One region of the Priestia sp. YIM B13551 genome, then DNA from elsewhere that is predicted to be linked to it. Evidence: riboswitches for the same ligand, from Rfam matches in the RefSeq annotation. Region 1 holds a riboswitch; the other holds the start of a gene.
What was found. Region 1 has a riboswitch for S-adenosylmethionine ahead of ACFX4N_RS08755 (hypothetical protein). Riboswitches for the same ligand answer to the same signal wherever they lie in the genome.
Positions count from the first base shown of each region.

Region 2: linked by a shared signal. The riboswitch ahead of metE (5-methyltetrahydropteroyltriglutamate--homocysteine S-methyltransferase) and the one ahead of ACFX4N_RS08755 (hypothetical protein) in region 1 are both predicted to bind S-adenosylmethionine.

Region 1 is NZ_JBHZOX010000001.1:1,723,760-1,731,039, reverse strand. It holds gene ACFX4N_RS08790 (YmaF family protein) at 1-186, opposite strand, end outside; gene ACFX4N_RS08785 (DUF1259 domain-containing protein) at 440-847, shown strand; gene ACFX4N_RS08780 (M48 family metallopeptidase) at 1,060-1,812, opposite strand; gene ACFX4N_RS08775 (HAMP domain-containing protein) at 2,074-2,637, shown strand; gene ACFX4N_RS08770 (methyl-accepting chemotaxis protein) at 2,653-3,318, shown strand; gene ACFX4N_RS08765 (GNAT family N-acetyltransferase) at 3,852-4,358, shown strand; gene ACFX4N_RS08760 (M20 peptidase aminoacylase family protein) at 4,406-5,560, shown strand; SAM riboswitch class I at 5,624-5,725, shown strand; gene ACFX4N_RS08755 (hypothetical protein) at 5,793-6,035, shown strand; gene ACFX4N_RS08750 (M20/M25/M40 family metallo-hydrolase) at 6,505-7,280, shown strand, end outside.
Region 2 is NZ_JBHZOX010000002.1:564,296-571,575, reverse strand. It holds gene ACFX4N_RS12280 (metallophosphoesterase family protein) at 1-192, shown strand, start outside; gene ACFX4N_RS12275 (hypothetical protein) at 492-743, shown strand; SAM riboswitch class I at 824-934, shown strand; cobalamin riboswitch at 1,014-1,202, shown strand; gene metE (5-methyltetrahydropteroyltriglutamate--homocysteine S-methyltransferase) at 1,353-3,647, shown strand; gene ACFX4N_RS12265 (acetate uptake transporter) at 3,790-4,407, shown strand; gene ACFX4N_RS12260 (GNAT family N-acetyltransferase) at 4,552-5,052, shown strand; gene ACFX4N_RS12255 (hypothetical protein) at 5,233-5,367, shown strand; gene ACFX4N_RS12250 (helix-turn-helix transcriptional regulator) at 5,555-5,755, shown strand; gene ACFX4N_RS12245 (hypothetical protein) at 5,917-6,081, shown strand; gene ACFX4N_RS12240 (DUF5301 domain-containing protein) at 6,113-6,526, shown strand; gene ACFX4N_RS12235 (hypothetical protein) at 6,633-6,773, opposite strand; gene ACFX4N_RS12230 (LysE family translocator) at 6,940-7,280, opposite strand, start outside.

The DNA of each region.
Region 1 (7,280 bases):
GTCTTCAAAAACAACATAGCCTTCTGTATAGTGAATGTGGCTTCCATCCTCGCTTTGAATTGGAGGAGACGTTACATCGAGGCACTGATGGACATGTCCTGACGCAACAGAAGTGTAGTCCACTGAACCATGATTATGATGAGGAACAAACCCTGAAATAAAATCATCTTTGCCTATTTTTTTCATTTTACTTCCCCCTACAAATTCAATTTAAAAAAACTGTTTAAGTAAATTCTTTAAATGAGAATCTGAATTTCTCTTTTTAGTTAAATTCAAAAATACATGCTATTGATATGAACAAAGAAAAATAAATATGACTTTTGATAATCAGGATTTATAAAATGGGTAGTTTTCCTGTGTGTTTGCCGTTTCTACTTGATAACTTTCACATATATCTATTAAGGAAGGACAAGTTATTATAAGAGAGGAAGTCAGAATAATGAGTTGGGAAAATAAAAAGAGTCTATGTCAGGAGTTTGCGAGAATTCTAGGTGGACAAGGCAGTTTAGATGAAAATGGCGTTTGTTTGGTACAAAAGTTTCGGACGATTCGTTTTAAAATTTTAGGGCGTCCAACACGCTCTCCATTAGTTACTCCTCAATTTTTTACTTTTGAAGATTTAGATAGCAAAGGAAGAGCGCTAAATCTAGGTGAAACCGTGCTTTTGCAAGAAGAGGTAAATCCATTATTAACGGAGCTTAGAAAAAGAGATATTAAGGTTACGGCCGTTCACAACCATTGGCTATTTGAAGAGCCGAGAGCAATGTATATGCATTTTGAATCCGTAGAGCCACCGTTAGATTTTGCACGAAAAGTAAGAGAAGCGTTTAGAGTATTAAAAGGATAGAAAGCAGTTTTTTATAGAATCAGTTTAGTCTTACTTACTGCTTTTAAAATTAGATTAATAAAACTTTAAACATGTATATTATATATTTGTTTATAAACTGCTCTTGAATGAACCTATCAGGTTAACTAATTTTTGAGCAGTGAGATTATTCGAGTACTTCTATCCAAATAAAAAAAGCACGCGTTCGCCGCGTACTTTTTTTATGTATAAACTTAAAATGCGTTTAGGGTGTTATCGCTTAACCACTGTTTGCGTTCAGCTGCATCTTCGAATAACTCATCTGCATTTGTAAATTGAGAAGCAATGACATATTCAATTGTTGCAAGAGGAGCTGTTAGCAAACGCCAGTTTAATACGATTGTATTATCTTGAGTCGTAGCGTATTCTTCACCTAACTCGTCCCACTTAACAGATTCAGGTGCATTGTCTGCTGCTTTTTTAACAGATTTCAAAGCTTCTTGGAATTTTTCACCTGCGCGGCCTTGGTACCATTCTGTTAATAGTTGTCCAATACCTTCATTTGTTTGCTGCTCGTTCCAGCTTTGAGGTACTGTAGCAATGAATTTTGCACGGAATGTCATTTCAGCCTTTGCTACATCTCCACGAACGATGTTTAAGCGGTATTGACGTCCTAGGTAAGGGAATTTGTCTCCCTCTTCAAAAGAACCAGTTTTAGCTGCAGAAGCTGCTGCTTTAGGAGCCTCTTTTTTAGCTGTTTCTTTTTTTACTGCTTCTTTCTTTGGAGCAGCTGGCTTTTCCTCAGCTGGCTGTGAACCGTTTAGTTGTTTTAAAATCCATGTTGCTTTGCGTGCGATGATTGAACGCACATTGTTTTCATTAAGACCTCTTGGGATAATAACTTTTACCCCTTCTTTGTCACAAATTTGCACCGTGATATCGGTTCTATTTGGAACGACTTCAATTTTGTAGTCAATTGTTTGATTGCCTGTTTGATACGTATACATAAAATTTTTCGTACTCCTTTCTACAAATCTTCATTTTATAAGCAAAGGTAGAGTTTGGTCAAATGAAAGAATAATCAGACAGTTATCAACTGCTGTTGCAGCGCCTTGCAGAATGATATGTATTCCAATATTTAGTGGAAAAGCGCCAATAATAATTGTTTCAATTCTTCTTTAGTTTTTACAAAAAAATATAAAAATATGCCGATACTACTAATATAGATTAGACATTCTATGTCTTTAGATTGTATAGGGGATGAAAAAATGAAAAAAGCTTTTCAAAGTTTACGCATGAAAATGCTATGTATGATTGCAGCCATGGTGGCCATAACATCTACTGTAATTGAAGTAACAAATTATTATCTTATTGTGAAACAAGAGCAAGCAGCTTCGATTACGCTAGTGATTACATTTCTGTTTGGTTCTTTTACAACTACCGTGTTCTATTTTATCATACGTCGCTACATAATTGCGGTTGAAAATTTGTCAAAAACAATGAAAGGGATTTCAAACGGTGATTTATCTGTAAATGTTGTTCCTTTGAAAGGGAAAAATGAGATTAGTACACTCATATCTTCATTTAATGAAATGATGACTCACATGAGAATGCTGCGTCAGAAAATAAGTAAAACAAAGAGCACGGTCAGTCATTCCTCAGAGCAATTGCTTACAAGCATGGAGGAAACAAAAACAGCTGTGACAGAAGTTACGATGTCTATTCAAGAAATTGCTGCGGGTTCTGATAAGCAGTTGCTAAATGTGGTTGAAACCGAGCAAGCTATGGTGGATATGGCCAAGCTGCTTCAGAAAATGACTGATCATTCTTAAAAGGTACAACAATCGATGAACAGAGCCTCTGAACATGCTTCCACTGGAAATGTTTCGGTGAAAGAGGTGACGAACCAAATGAATAAAATCTATGAATCAGTTAAGATATCCACCAGTGAAGTAAGGGGACTCGAAGATCGTTCTACAGAGATTGGACGAATTATTGACACGATTACAAGAATTGCTGAACAAACAAATCTTCTTGCACTTAATGCTGCTATTGAAGCTGCAAGAGCTGGGGAACATGGAAAAGGTTTTGCTGTAGTAGCAGGGGAAGTACGTAAGCTAGCGGAAGAATCTAAAACGTCCGCTATACAAATCAGTCATCTGTTAAAAGAAATTGAAGCCCAGGCAAAGCAGGCTTATCAAAACATGGAAGTCAATACAGAAGAAGTCACACTTGGTATTGCCACTGTCGAAGATGTAACTGAACAATTTTCCACAATCATGGAGGATGTCTTTGCTGCTCAAGAACAAATGAACAAAATGACAAAGGCAACAGGAGAGATTGATGGGTATTCGTTCAAGGTAATGGAGTCTGTCATGGGCCTTTCAGAGGTTGCTAAACAAGCAGCTGCTTATGCTGAAGAAGTAGCTGCGGCTTCACAGGAGGAGTTAGCATCTATAGAAGAACTTGTGGTGTTGGCAGCTACTTTAAAAGCTACGGTAAGTGAGTCCTGAAGTCGATCTTGGTATATACGTAATGAGGCTGTGAAAAAAGTATTTTCGTTGAAGGAAGGTCCGAACGATGAATCGAGCTTCTTGATTGAGAATCCAACTTCGTTCAGATCTTTTCATGGTTATCTATCTTGGGCATAGGTTTCATGTATGTAGGTGCTTCTAACTGTTGGTTGGAGGGAAAGATGAAGACTCCTGCGGGGAATGCGGAAGAGGTGGGACCCCGCAGGAGCATAAATGACGAGGAGGCTCAGCTGCCGCCCGCGGAAAGCGAAGTCTTGCACTGAAATCAACAGCGGTGTAACAAGCAGTCCAGCTCATGTATCCCATTTGTTCGTCTTCAGCTTGGAGTGATTTAGTTATGTATCAATCTCTTTTGTTTTATTTATACCCTTTATAGAAAACGATAAATAGAATTGACACGTTATAAAAGCAGTTGTATAGTGAGTACGCAAGGCGCCAGTCTGTCTTTTTTAATTCTTAGTAAACTTATAAGTTAAATAAAATATTTAAACACTGCATAAGGAGGCGAAGAGATGAAAAATGAATTCCGTTTGGCAACAAATGACGACGCAGATAACTTATTGAACTTAACTCTACAAGCATATAAGCCTATTCGAGAGCGAGGCATTCCTTTCTTAGCAGCTACTGCTGATCTTGCCCTTGTTAAGAAAAATATTTCTCAAAACCTTTGCTATGTATATGAAGAAGATAAAAGAATCGCTGCAACTGTATCTATACGAATGCCTTGGGGAGAACATCCAGGTCCGTTTGCTGTTCCGCATCTTTGGTGGTTTGCAGTGGACCCGTCGTTTGCCAGGAAAGGCGTTGGTTCTAAGCTGCTGCATCTAGTAGAGGAAGAGGTAATAAAAAATACGTTTAAATCACCAGGTGTGTCTTTAGGAACAGCAAAAGAACATCCTTGGTTAGTTGAGATGTATGAACGAAAAGGATATGTTCAAGCTAAAGAAAAGCACCTTGCAGAAGGTTATACGACCGTATTTCTTTATAAAAAATTCAATGAGGTACACTATTTGTCGTAAAAGATAGAGAAGTGATCCAAATTAAGAAATGTGAAAGAGTGATAAATATGACCGATCAATTACTACTAAACGAGCTAATAGACATACGCCGTGAGCTGCACCGGTTTCCAGAACTTTCAATGAAAGAATATGAAACAACTAAACGTATTAAAAAGTGGTTAAAACACTATGATATTTCTATAGCGGATGAATTCCAATTAGACGTAGGAGCAGTAGCAGAAATTGTGGGAGGAAAGCCGGGACCTATTATCGCTATTCGAGCTGATATTGATGCGCTGCCAATTGAAGAAAAAACCAATCTGCCATTTGCTTCTGAAGTGAACGGTGTTATGCACGCATGCGGCCATGATTTTCATACGGCTTCTATAATCGGAGCAGCTATCCTTCTTAAAGAGCGTCAGCAGGAGCTTTGCGGTACGGTTCGATTTATCTTTCAGCCAGCCGAAGAAACGGCTTCTGGGGCAAAAATGCTAGTTGAAAAAGGTGTGCTCGAAGGAGTGGAAGCGATATTTGGGATGCATAACAAACCGGATCTTCCTGTAGGAACCATTGGTATTAAACCGGGACCTTTAATGGCAAGTGTTGATCGTTTTGAAATTGACGTCAAAGGAGTAGGAGGTCACGCGGGTATTCCTGAAAAAACAATAGATCCGATTGCTGCTGCTGGTCAAATTGTTACTAGTTTACAAACCATTGTCAGCCGTAATCTCAGCCCCTTTCAAAATGTTGTTGTCAGCATAACTCAAATCCATGGAGGGAGCTCGTGGAACGTCATTCCTGACAAAGTAACGCTTGAAGGAACTGTGCGTACCTTTCAAGAAGAAGCGAGAGAAAAAATACCGGCTCTTATGAAACGAACTGCTGAAGGGATTGGCGCAGCTTTCGGGGCTTCAGTAGACGTTAAATGGTATCCATATCTTCCTGTAGTAAACAATGATGATACGCTGGAAAAACTAGTTACTAAAGCGGCAGAGGATCTTAGTTATCAAGTCGTAGAAGCTGAACAATCGCCTGGAGGAGAAGATTTTGCCGTATATCAGCAGCATGTACCAGGATTTTTTGTATGGATGGGTACAGCTGGAGAATATGAATGGCACCATCCTTCTTTTTCATTAAATGAAGAGGCATTACTTGTAGCAGCTTCTTATTTTGCTAATCTAAGCTTTCATTTTTTGAATTCATTCCATTACCAAAAAAATTAAAATATTTTTATTTTTCTATTTACGGGGATGGAATTGTTTGATAAAATAAATTTTAAATTAAAAAAGTTATCACGAGTGGACGAGAGATCTGGCTCTTTGACTCCACAGCAACCTACGAATGTAAGGTGCTCCTACCAGCAAAGCATGTGCTTTGGGTGATAAAACGGGTGAAAAACTCATTTTGCATCAAAGCAAAATGAGTTTTTTTATTTTTCTAAAAGGAGAGGGTTTTATGAGTCATACAGCAGTTGCAGCACATACAGGAGAGAAAGCATTAAAGGAAGCAGTGAAATTATTAGGAAAGCATTATCAAGTAGCTTATCGCGAATTAGAAACATTTTATGAAATTGTGGTCGAAAACCATGTTCGTACATATGCTGTAGGCATAGATATTAAAGATGTACAAAAAGCAAATGAACTAGAAATTTATTCATCATGCTGTTCCAAGCTTGAGCGAGTAGGCTGTCTTTTATAGAAGAAGTCTGCTCGCGCCTCTATTTTTTAAGTGTTTTTAAATAGAAAGCATGGTTTTTGACAAGCAAAGAATCTGGTGGGTATAATCAATACTCACTAGGTTTTAAAATTAATCATAAATTGTCGAAATTTTTACGCAAATTAAAGGTTACATTCGAAATGAATTGTGGTATGTTATAAAACAAGAATATTTTATGAAAGGAGCATTGAAATGGAAATGTCTCTTGAACACGGAAACGATGCAGGAAGCGAACAGCTTATTGATCGTATCCTAGACTTTTTAGAAGATGACGAAAAGTAAAAAAAGAGTGTGCGGTGCTATCCCTAGCCGCGCACTCTTTTTTTATCATGTGCGTAAAGGCAGCGCCATACTATGATACATAGGGATAGAATGAAAGAGTCTCTGTCAAAGGGATTGACGAATGGTTTTGTTTGATAGAAAATTTAGAAAAAGGAAAGAGATGAAGGGTATGTCGAACAAAACATCTTTGTATCAAACAAAAGAACAGTTAAAAAAACTTGTAAGCGAATTGGTTTCTATACCTAGCGTGACAGGAACGATGGCAGAAGTGGAAATGGCTGAATCGATAGCGTCTTATTTATTGAAGCTGCCTTACTTTCAAAAAAACGAGCAAGTCGAGCTTCATTCAACAGGAGACGGACGGTCGATTGTCACAGCTTTTGTTCAAGGGAAAAATACGAATAAAACAGTTGTACTAGTAAGTCATTACGATGTAGTGGATGTACAAGATTATGGACAGTGGAAAAAGGATGCTTTTCACGCTGATACATTAACGAGTACTTTTTATAACCATATGGAACAAGTTCCGGCGCACGTACAAAAGGATATGATAAAAGGAGACTGGCTTTTTGGCAGAGGAACGATGGACATGAAAGCAGGCATTGCCCTGCATATCAGTATGGTTGAACGAGCATGCAACGGAGAGTTTGACGGAAACATCCTGCTGCTGTCGGTGCCGGATGAAGAAGTAAATTCGCTTGGGATGAGAAAAGCAGTGCCTGTTCTTTTAGAACTTGCCCGCAAACATCAGCTGGATTTTTCTCTCATGCTAAATGCAGAACCAGTGTTCAGCCGCTATCCTGGAGATCAAACGAACTATGTGTACTCAGGATCGATTGGGAAGATCATGCCAAGCTTTTTGTGTTATGGAAAAGAAACTCATGTAGGGGAACCGCTAGCTGGTTTAAATGCTAATTTACTAGCTTCTTATTTAACAAAAGAAAT
Region 2 (7,280 bases), on a different contig from region 1:
AGAAACGGGTCGTTTACGCTTGGAAGAGGCACTGATTTTGTATTGTCAGGAGGCGCCGGTGCTCCTCTTGATTTTGAGCCGCCTTTAATTTTAAATAATTATAATTTTACGGAGTTTTTTGTAAGCAGGTACAACATATTAGGACCTCTTCTTTGGAAGGATTTTGGACGACCTCGAAGAAATTGTTTGTAAAAACAAGAGAATAGAAAGCTATGTTTAGCCAAAAGCCTGCCCGTAATTCACAGGCAGACTTTTGGAAGATTATGCATAATGTTTACAGAAACCTTGTAGCAGAAGGCTCAGTCAAACGTTATAATAGATAATGAATGATGATATATTCTCTATATTTGTCATATATTTGTATTACATATGTAATTGAAGAAAAACATTCACTTGATATACTGTTTAATGACTTAACTTTATCTTAAAATTTACAGTGAAATGCCTGTTTATAGAGGCTTAGAACATACACAGCAAATGGAGGAGCAATCATGGCAAACGAAAAGATGCAAGAAGGACTTGATCGTTTTATCAAGGAAGATTTAAATGACCTTTTAGGTAGACTGTTCCCCTTAATGGACCGGGAGTGTGCCGAAGAAAAAAGAAAGCTTATCGAAACAGCGGTAGAGTATATTTATTCGTCAGGATATCACCAGGGAGCCAAAGATTTAATTGAAACGCACCGAAAAGACGATTACAAATTGTTAAGGCAAAAATTAGCGTCAACGCCTCCTAAAAACTAATTTTTTTGAAATTTCTTTTGACAACATAAATCTAAGGTGTTAAGATGACTCTACATTCAAAATATTATAAACAATTAAAACTCTTATTGAGAGAGGCGGAGGGACTGGCCCTGTGAAGCCCGGCAACCATTTAACATTCTTGTTGAAAAGGTGCTACATCCTGCAAAGCGTACAGCTTTGAAAAATAAGAGAGGATTTCATAGATACTATGCCTCTCTATTCGTGATAGAGAGGCTTTTTATTTTATGTGAATATGTTTTGAATGGACAATTTTATAAAAATGCATCAGGTGCTGTGTAACGAATGTACGCAGCTTAAAAGGGAAGACCGGTGAAAAGCCGGCGCGGTCCCGCCACTGTAATGGGGAGCAACTTATTAACCACTGTTTCATGTTGAAATGGGAAGGGATAGGAAGCGATGAACCTAAGTCAGGAGACCTGCCTGTTGTATGCACTTAAGCTCTACGGGATATAGAGAGGAGTGAGGAATACGTGTTGAGAAAAACAGGCTGTCTCAACTCTAGTTAAGTATGCGTATTATCTCTCTTTTCATTTCGAAAAGGGAGATTTTTTAGTTTACCGATAAAAAAATATACAGGGAGTGGAAAAAATGAGCAGTGTAAAAAGTTCAAACTTAGGTTATCCAAGAATTGGTGAAAAACGAGAGTGGAAAAAAGCGCTTGAGCAGTTTTGGGCAGGAAAGCTGGAGAAAGATATCTTTCTTCAAGAAATTGAAGCTCTTCGTCTAGGGCATCTGAAAAAACAGCGTGACGCAGGAATTGAATTAATTCCAGTCGGCGATTTCAGTTTATACGACCACGTGTTAGATACAGCTGTTATGTTCGGTCTAGTGCCAAAGCGCTTTGAGTATGACGGAGGACCGGTATCGCTTGAAACGTATTTTGACATCGCCCGAGGAACAAAAGGTGCGGTAGCCTCTACGATGACAAAATGGTTTAACACAAATTATCACTACATCGTACCGGAGCTTGAGGAATGTACGCCGGCACTTGTAGAAAATCGCCCGCTTCAGTTTTACAAAGAAGCAAAAGAAAAGCTGAATATTGAAGGAAAGCCCGTTATTCTAGGTCCAGTAACATTTGTGAAGCTGTCAAAAGGATATAAAAAAAGTGAGTTTAAAGAAGTAGTTGAACAGTTTGTTCCGCTTTATGCAACTATTTTAGCGGAGCTGCAGGCAGAAGGAGTAGAGTGGGTGCAGATAGATGAGCCAATTTTATCTACAACGCTATCAAAAGAAGACCTGGCGCTTTACACAGAAGTCTATCAAACTTTGAAGGAAGCGGCACCGAATGTAAAAGTCATTTTGCAAACGTATTTTGACAGCGTTGATCACTACAAAGAAGTTGTGTCTCTTCCTGTTGAAGGAATCGGTTTAGACTTTGTGCATGACCGAGGCGAAAATCTCACTGCGCTTAATAAATATGGTTTTCCAACTGATAAAGTGCTTGCTGCGGGAGTGATTGACGGACGCAACATTTGGCGTGAAAACTTGGACGAACAGCTTTTAACGCTTAGTGAAATTGAAGAAGCCGTATCAAAAGACCGTTTGATTCTGCAGCCTTCATCAAGTTTATTACATGTTCCTGTCACGGTGAAAAATGAAGAAACCATTGATCCAGTATTGAAAAATGCGCTCTCTTTTGCAGATGAAAAGCTAAAGGAAATCACGCTTTTAACAAAAGCAGTGCAGCAAGGAAAAGAGTCGATAGAAGAAGAAATAAACGTAAGCAAACAGGCGATTCAAGCATTAAATGGTTCATCTTTTCGAAATCATCAAGACGTGCAAAAAGAGCTGAAGCAGCTGCACAGCTATAAAGCAGCGCGACAAGCGCCGTTTGACGTACGTCAACGCGTTCAGCAAGAAGCGTTTCAACTGCCGCTTCTTCCAACGACAACGATTGGAAGCTTTCCGCAAACAAAAGAAGTGCGAAAAGAGCGTTTAAAATGGCGTAAAGGCGAGTTAAGCGATGAAGCATATGAAGCGTACATTAACGAGGAAATAAAAAAATGGATTGAAATTCAAGAAGACATCGGCTTAGATGTCCTTGTGCACGGAGAGTTTGAGCGTACGGACATGGTCGAATACTTCGGTGAGAAATTAGGAGGCTTTCAGTTTACGAAGTTTGGCTGGGTGCAATCTTACGGTTCTCGCTGCGTGAAGCCGCCGCTTATTTACGGAGATGTATCGTATGAGCAGGCGATGACGATCAAAGAAACGGTCTACGCACAGTCTCTAACAAATAAGCCGGTTAAAGGAATGCTGACGGGTCCGATTACGATTTTAAATTGGTCGTTTGTGCGTGATGATATCCCGCGCTACGACGTGGCAAATCAAATTGCGCTTGCTCTTAGAAAAGAAGTAGAAGCACTTGAAAGTCAGGGCATTTCAATGATTCAAGTAGATGAACCGGCACTGCGTGAAGGACTGCCATTAAAACGAGAAAACTGGGACAGCTACTTGAACGCTGCGGTGTATGCGTTCAAGCTAGCCACGGTATCGGTGCAAAACGAGACGCAAATTCACACGCATATGTGCTATTCAGAATTCGAAGAGATTATTGATGCCATCAAAGCGCTTGATGCCGACGTGATTTCCATTGAAACGTCTAAAAGCCACGGTGAATTAATTTATGCGTTTGAAAAACATACGTACAATCAAGGAATCGGACTTGGCGTGTATGATATCCACAGTCCGCGCGTACCGAAGCTTGAAGAGCTTCAGCGAAACATTGACCGCGCTCTGCAGGTACTTGATCCTGCATTATTTTGGATTAATCCCGACTGCGGCCTTAAAACAAGAGGAATCAGCGAGACGGTTGAAGCTTTAAAAGTCATGGTTGAGTCCGCAAAACAAACCAGACAAAATTTATTACAAAACGTTTAATGATAAGAAATTAAAGAACAAGCAGTGTAACCGCTACACTGCTTGTTCTTATGGGATTTTAAAAGGCCAAAAATATCCATTGACACTTCCCCTACATTTTTGTATCTTTTTAAAGGTGTTTTTAAAATCAGGGAGGTACAACATGAGTAACAACAGCACGCAGCACGTTAAAATTGTAACAGCGGATCCATCAGCGCTAGGTCTATTTGGACTTGCCATGGTGACACTTGTTGCATCGTTTCAAAAGCTTGGGGTAACCGATGGTGTTTCATTGGTATTGCCATGGGCGATTTTTTTAGGCGGGGTAGGGCAGTTAATCGCGTCTATGCAAGATTTCAAACATAATAATACCTTCGGCGCAACTGCTTTTGGTGCCTTCGGGTTATTTTGGCTAGGTGTAGCTATGACATGGCTTATTCAGCTTGGAGCATTTGGGGAAGCGCTCGCAAAAGAAGCGGATCCGAAGCAGCTCGCATTTGCTTTTGTCGGCTACTTGATTTTCAGCGTTTTTATGACAGTTGGAGCAATGGGCACTCATAAAGTATTATTTATTATTTTTGTGTTAATCGATTTCTTATTCATTGGATTATCGCTAAGTACATTTGGTGTGGCATATGAGTACACGCACTTACTAGCAGCAGTTTCAGAGCTATTAATTGCTCTGTTTTCATTCTATGGATCTGCAGCGGCTGTATTAAATACTCACTACGGTCGAGTTGTGCTTCCGGTGGGCAAGCCGTTTGGTGCATTTATCAAATAATCAAGACGTTAATTAAAAAGCGAAGTAGGATTGAATTCTGTATGGTGCAGAGGTCAATCCTTTTTTGTTTGGGCGTTTTTATATATAGTAGAAAGAGATAGTTATATGTAATAGAAGCTTTTAGAGAAAAAAGAGAAATACATAATGAAAGGAAACGTTTCAATGATTATAAGACAAGTGGATGAAAAAGATTTAAACCAATTAATTACGTTAGAAAACAAAGGCTTTACACCTGAAGAGGCTGCCTCAAAAGACGCATTCATCACGCGGATCAACACCATTCCTGATACGTTTATCATCGCCCAAGAAAATGAAGAAATAATCGGATATGTGAACGGTCCCGTCATTTCAGCTCCGTTTATTACGGATGATTTGTTTGAAAAAACGATTTCGAACCCTGAGACAGGCGGTCATCAAAGTATTTTGGGTATCGTTGTAAATCCCAAGCATCATCATAAAGGAATTGCGAGTATGCTGCTAAGAGAGTTTGAAAAACAAGCGCGGAACAAACAGCGCTTAACGGTTACCTTAACATGTAAAGAAGAATTGATTCCTTTTTACGAAAAAAACGGATATGTGAATCAAGGAGTAGCGGAGTCTCAGCATGCAGGCGTGCAGTGGTTTAATATGAGTAAGGAGCTTTAACAAACAGACAATGAAATAAAAAAGCACAAGCTTCTTTTAAGGAGTTTGTGCTTTTTTATATTAATTTCTGTGTAGTTATTGTAAATATGTAAAAGTAAAGATGGTATTTACATGAATAAGTACGGCTTTTTTTATTGAGAGGGTGAACATGTGTTTAATCTATTTCGTTGCTTCTAGCGGTTGATTGGAGGGCAAGGCGAAGACTCCTGCGGGAAAAGCGGCACAGATGAGACCCCGCAGGAGCGAAAGCGACGAGGAGGCTCAGCGGCCGCCCGCGGAAAGCGAAGCCTTGCACGGAAATCAAGAGCGGTGTAACAAGCGATTCATACTCAATCATTTCTCCCATTTTTTCGTCTTTAGATTGGATTAATCTCGTTATATTTAAATCTCTTTTTTAGGTAGGTAAGAGACATTGATTTGTCAAATATATTTGACAGTAACAAGGAAGATAATATAAGATATGGATGTAAAAAGTTTTTTACATTTTAGAGATGAGTGATGAATGGTGGAAAATCGAATTAAAGAACTGCGTAAAAGCAAACGAATGTCTCAAGATGAATTGGCAAAAGTATGCGGCGTATCGAGACAAACGATTAATGCAATTGAAAACAATAAGTATGATCCAAGCTTGACCCTTGCTTTTCAACTGGCTGCAGAGCTGGGAGCAACAGTAGATGAGCTGTTTTTATTTCATAAATCATGATGAGTTAGTTAAAAAGAGAAGGTAATGTGAAGTAGCGATCTTACTAGTAGAAGTTTTGACATTTCTGTACTATAAGCTAAAAGCACATAAGTAAATAGTAGATCAATATTACTTCTATCACTTTATAAAAAGAGATTTACAGAGCAACGGTGGTGAAATGAATGAGAAATCGAGCTGCCGGAGTAGCTCTTACAAGTACGGGCATGTTACTGTTGATGGTAACGTTAGTACTTCCTGTTCCGGGATTAACGTATAGTTTACTTGTAGGAAGCAGCATTGTACTAAAGGGCTGCGGAACAGGAGGAATAAAAAGGTGTATCACGTGAATACAGCGTGATGTAGAAAAGGAGGTTCCTTTTGAAAAAAAGAACGATTATTATAGCTGCACTTTTATTTATCGTCGTATTTTATTTTACATATACCGGGAAAGCCTATCAGTTAAAAGACGTCATAAAAGTAGATGAAGCAAACGTTACGCGTATTGAAATAGATACGGACGAAGGAAAACGTGTAGTAGATGATAAAAAAGAGATAAAGCAAATCGTACATTCTTTGGCAAAAGTAGAAGTAAAAAAAAGCAAGGAGCTCGACCCAAAGTTTGACCAAGCTTACTGGGTAAAAATCGTCGAAAACGGAAAAGATGCGTACGGCTTAACGATTTACGATAATGACTACATAAAAGCGTTTAGCTTTGAAGATAAAAAACAGGCGACATATACGATTGTTAAAGATCAAAAAGTAGATGTTAAAAAGCTGCTTTCAACTAAATAAGCCTGAAAAGTACCATAAGCTTTTTCAAACCTACCAAAAAAGACAGCCTGCGCTGTCTTTTTTTATTAAAATAATAGATTGAAAATTATGACTATTTAAAGCGGAATTAATCCTTGCCTATATAATTAATAAATGATTGAATTAGGTCAATATCAGGGTTAACCAATAGTGCTGGAAGAAGGCCGAATGTTAATAATACAAGAACGTTTGATCCAATAAAGATGCGAAGTGCTTTTTTGATTTTCATGATATTTCCTCCCTTTTTTATATTTTCGTATAAAAAGAGAAAAAAATCAATAGAAATGTGACGAAAATGTGAACTTTTTGTCTGATAGTCCCTGATAGATTATAAAAATTCCCTCTCTATACTAGATAAAGAGGGGATATAGCAAGTCATAAAATATGTAGAAACATTAAAAGTACATGCGCAGATTCCCAATGAAACGATAAAGAAAATAGCATGAAAAACCAATTAAGACACATCCTGCCGCAATAGAAACCCATTTAATATAAAGCTGATTCAGCACTTTTCTAGTTCCAGAGACAATCGTCATTAAGCCTAGGTCATGAATTAAAATCCCTGTTAATATTCCGGCAGCAATCAGTAGGAAATGAAAAGAATGAGAGGATTGAAGCGAATTAGTCAGCACCGTTCCAAACACGCTGAGCCAAAAAATGAGATTGCTAGGAGAAATCGCAACAAAGATCCCGTTCATATAGGAAGATGCAAACGACTTTTTTACGTGCTCTCCAG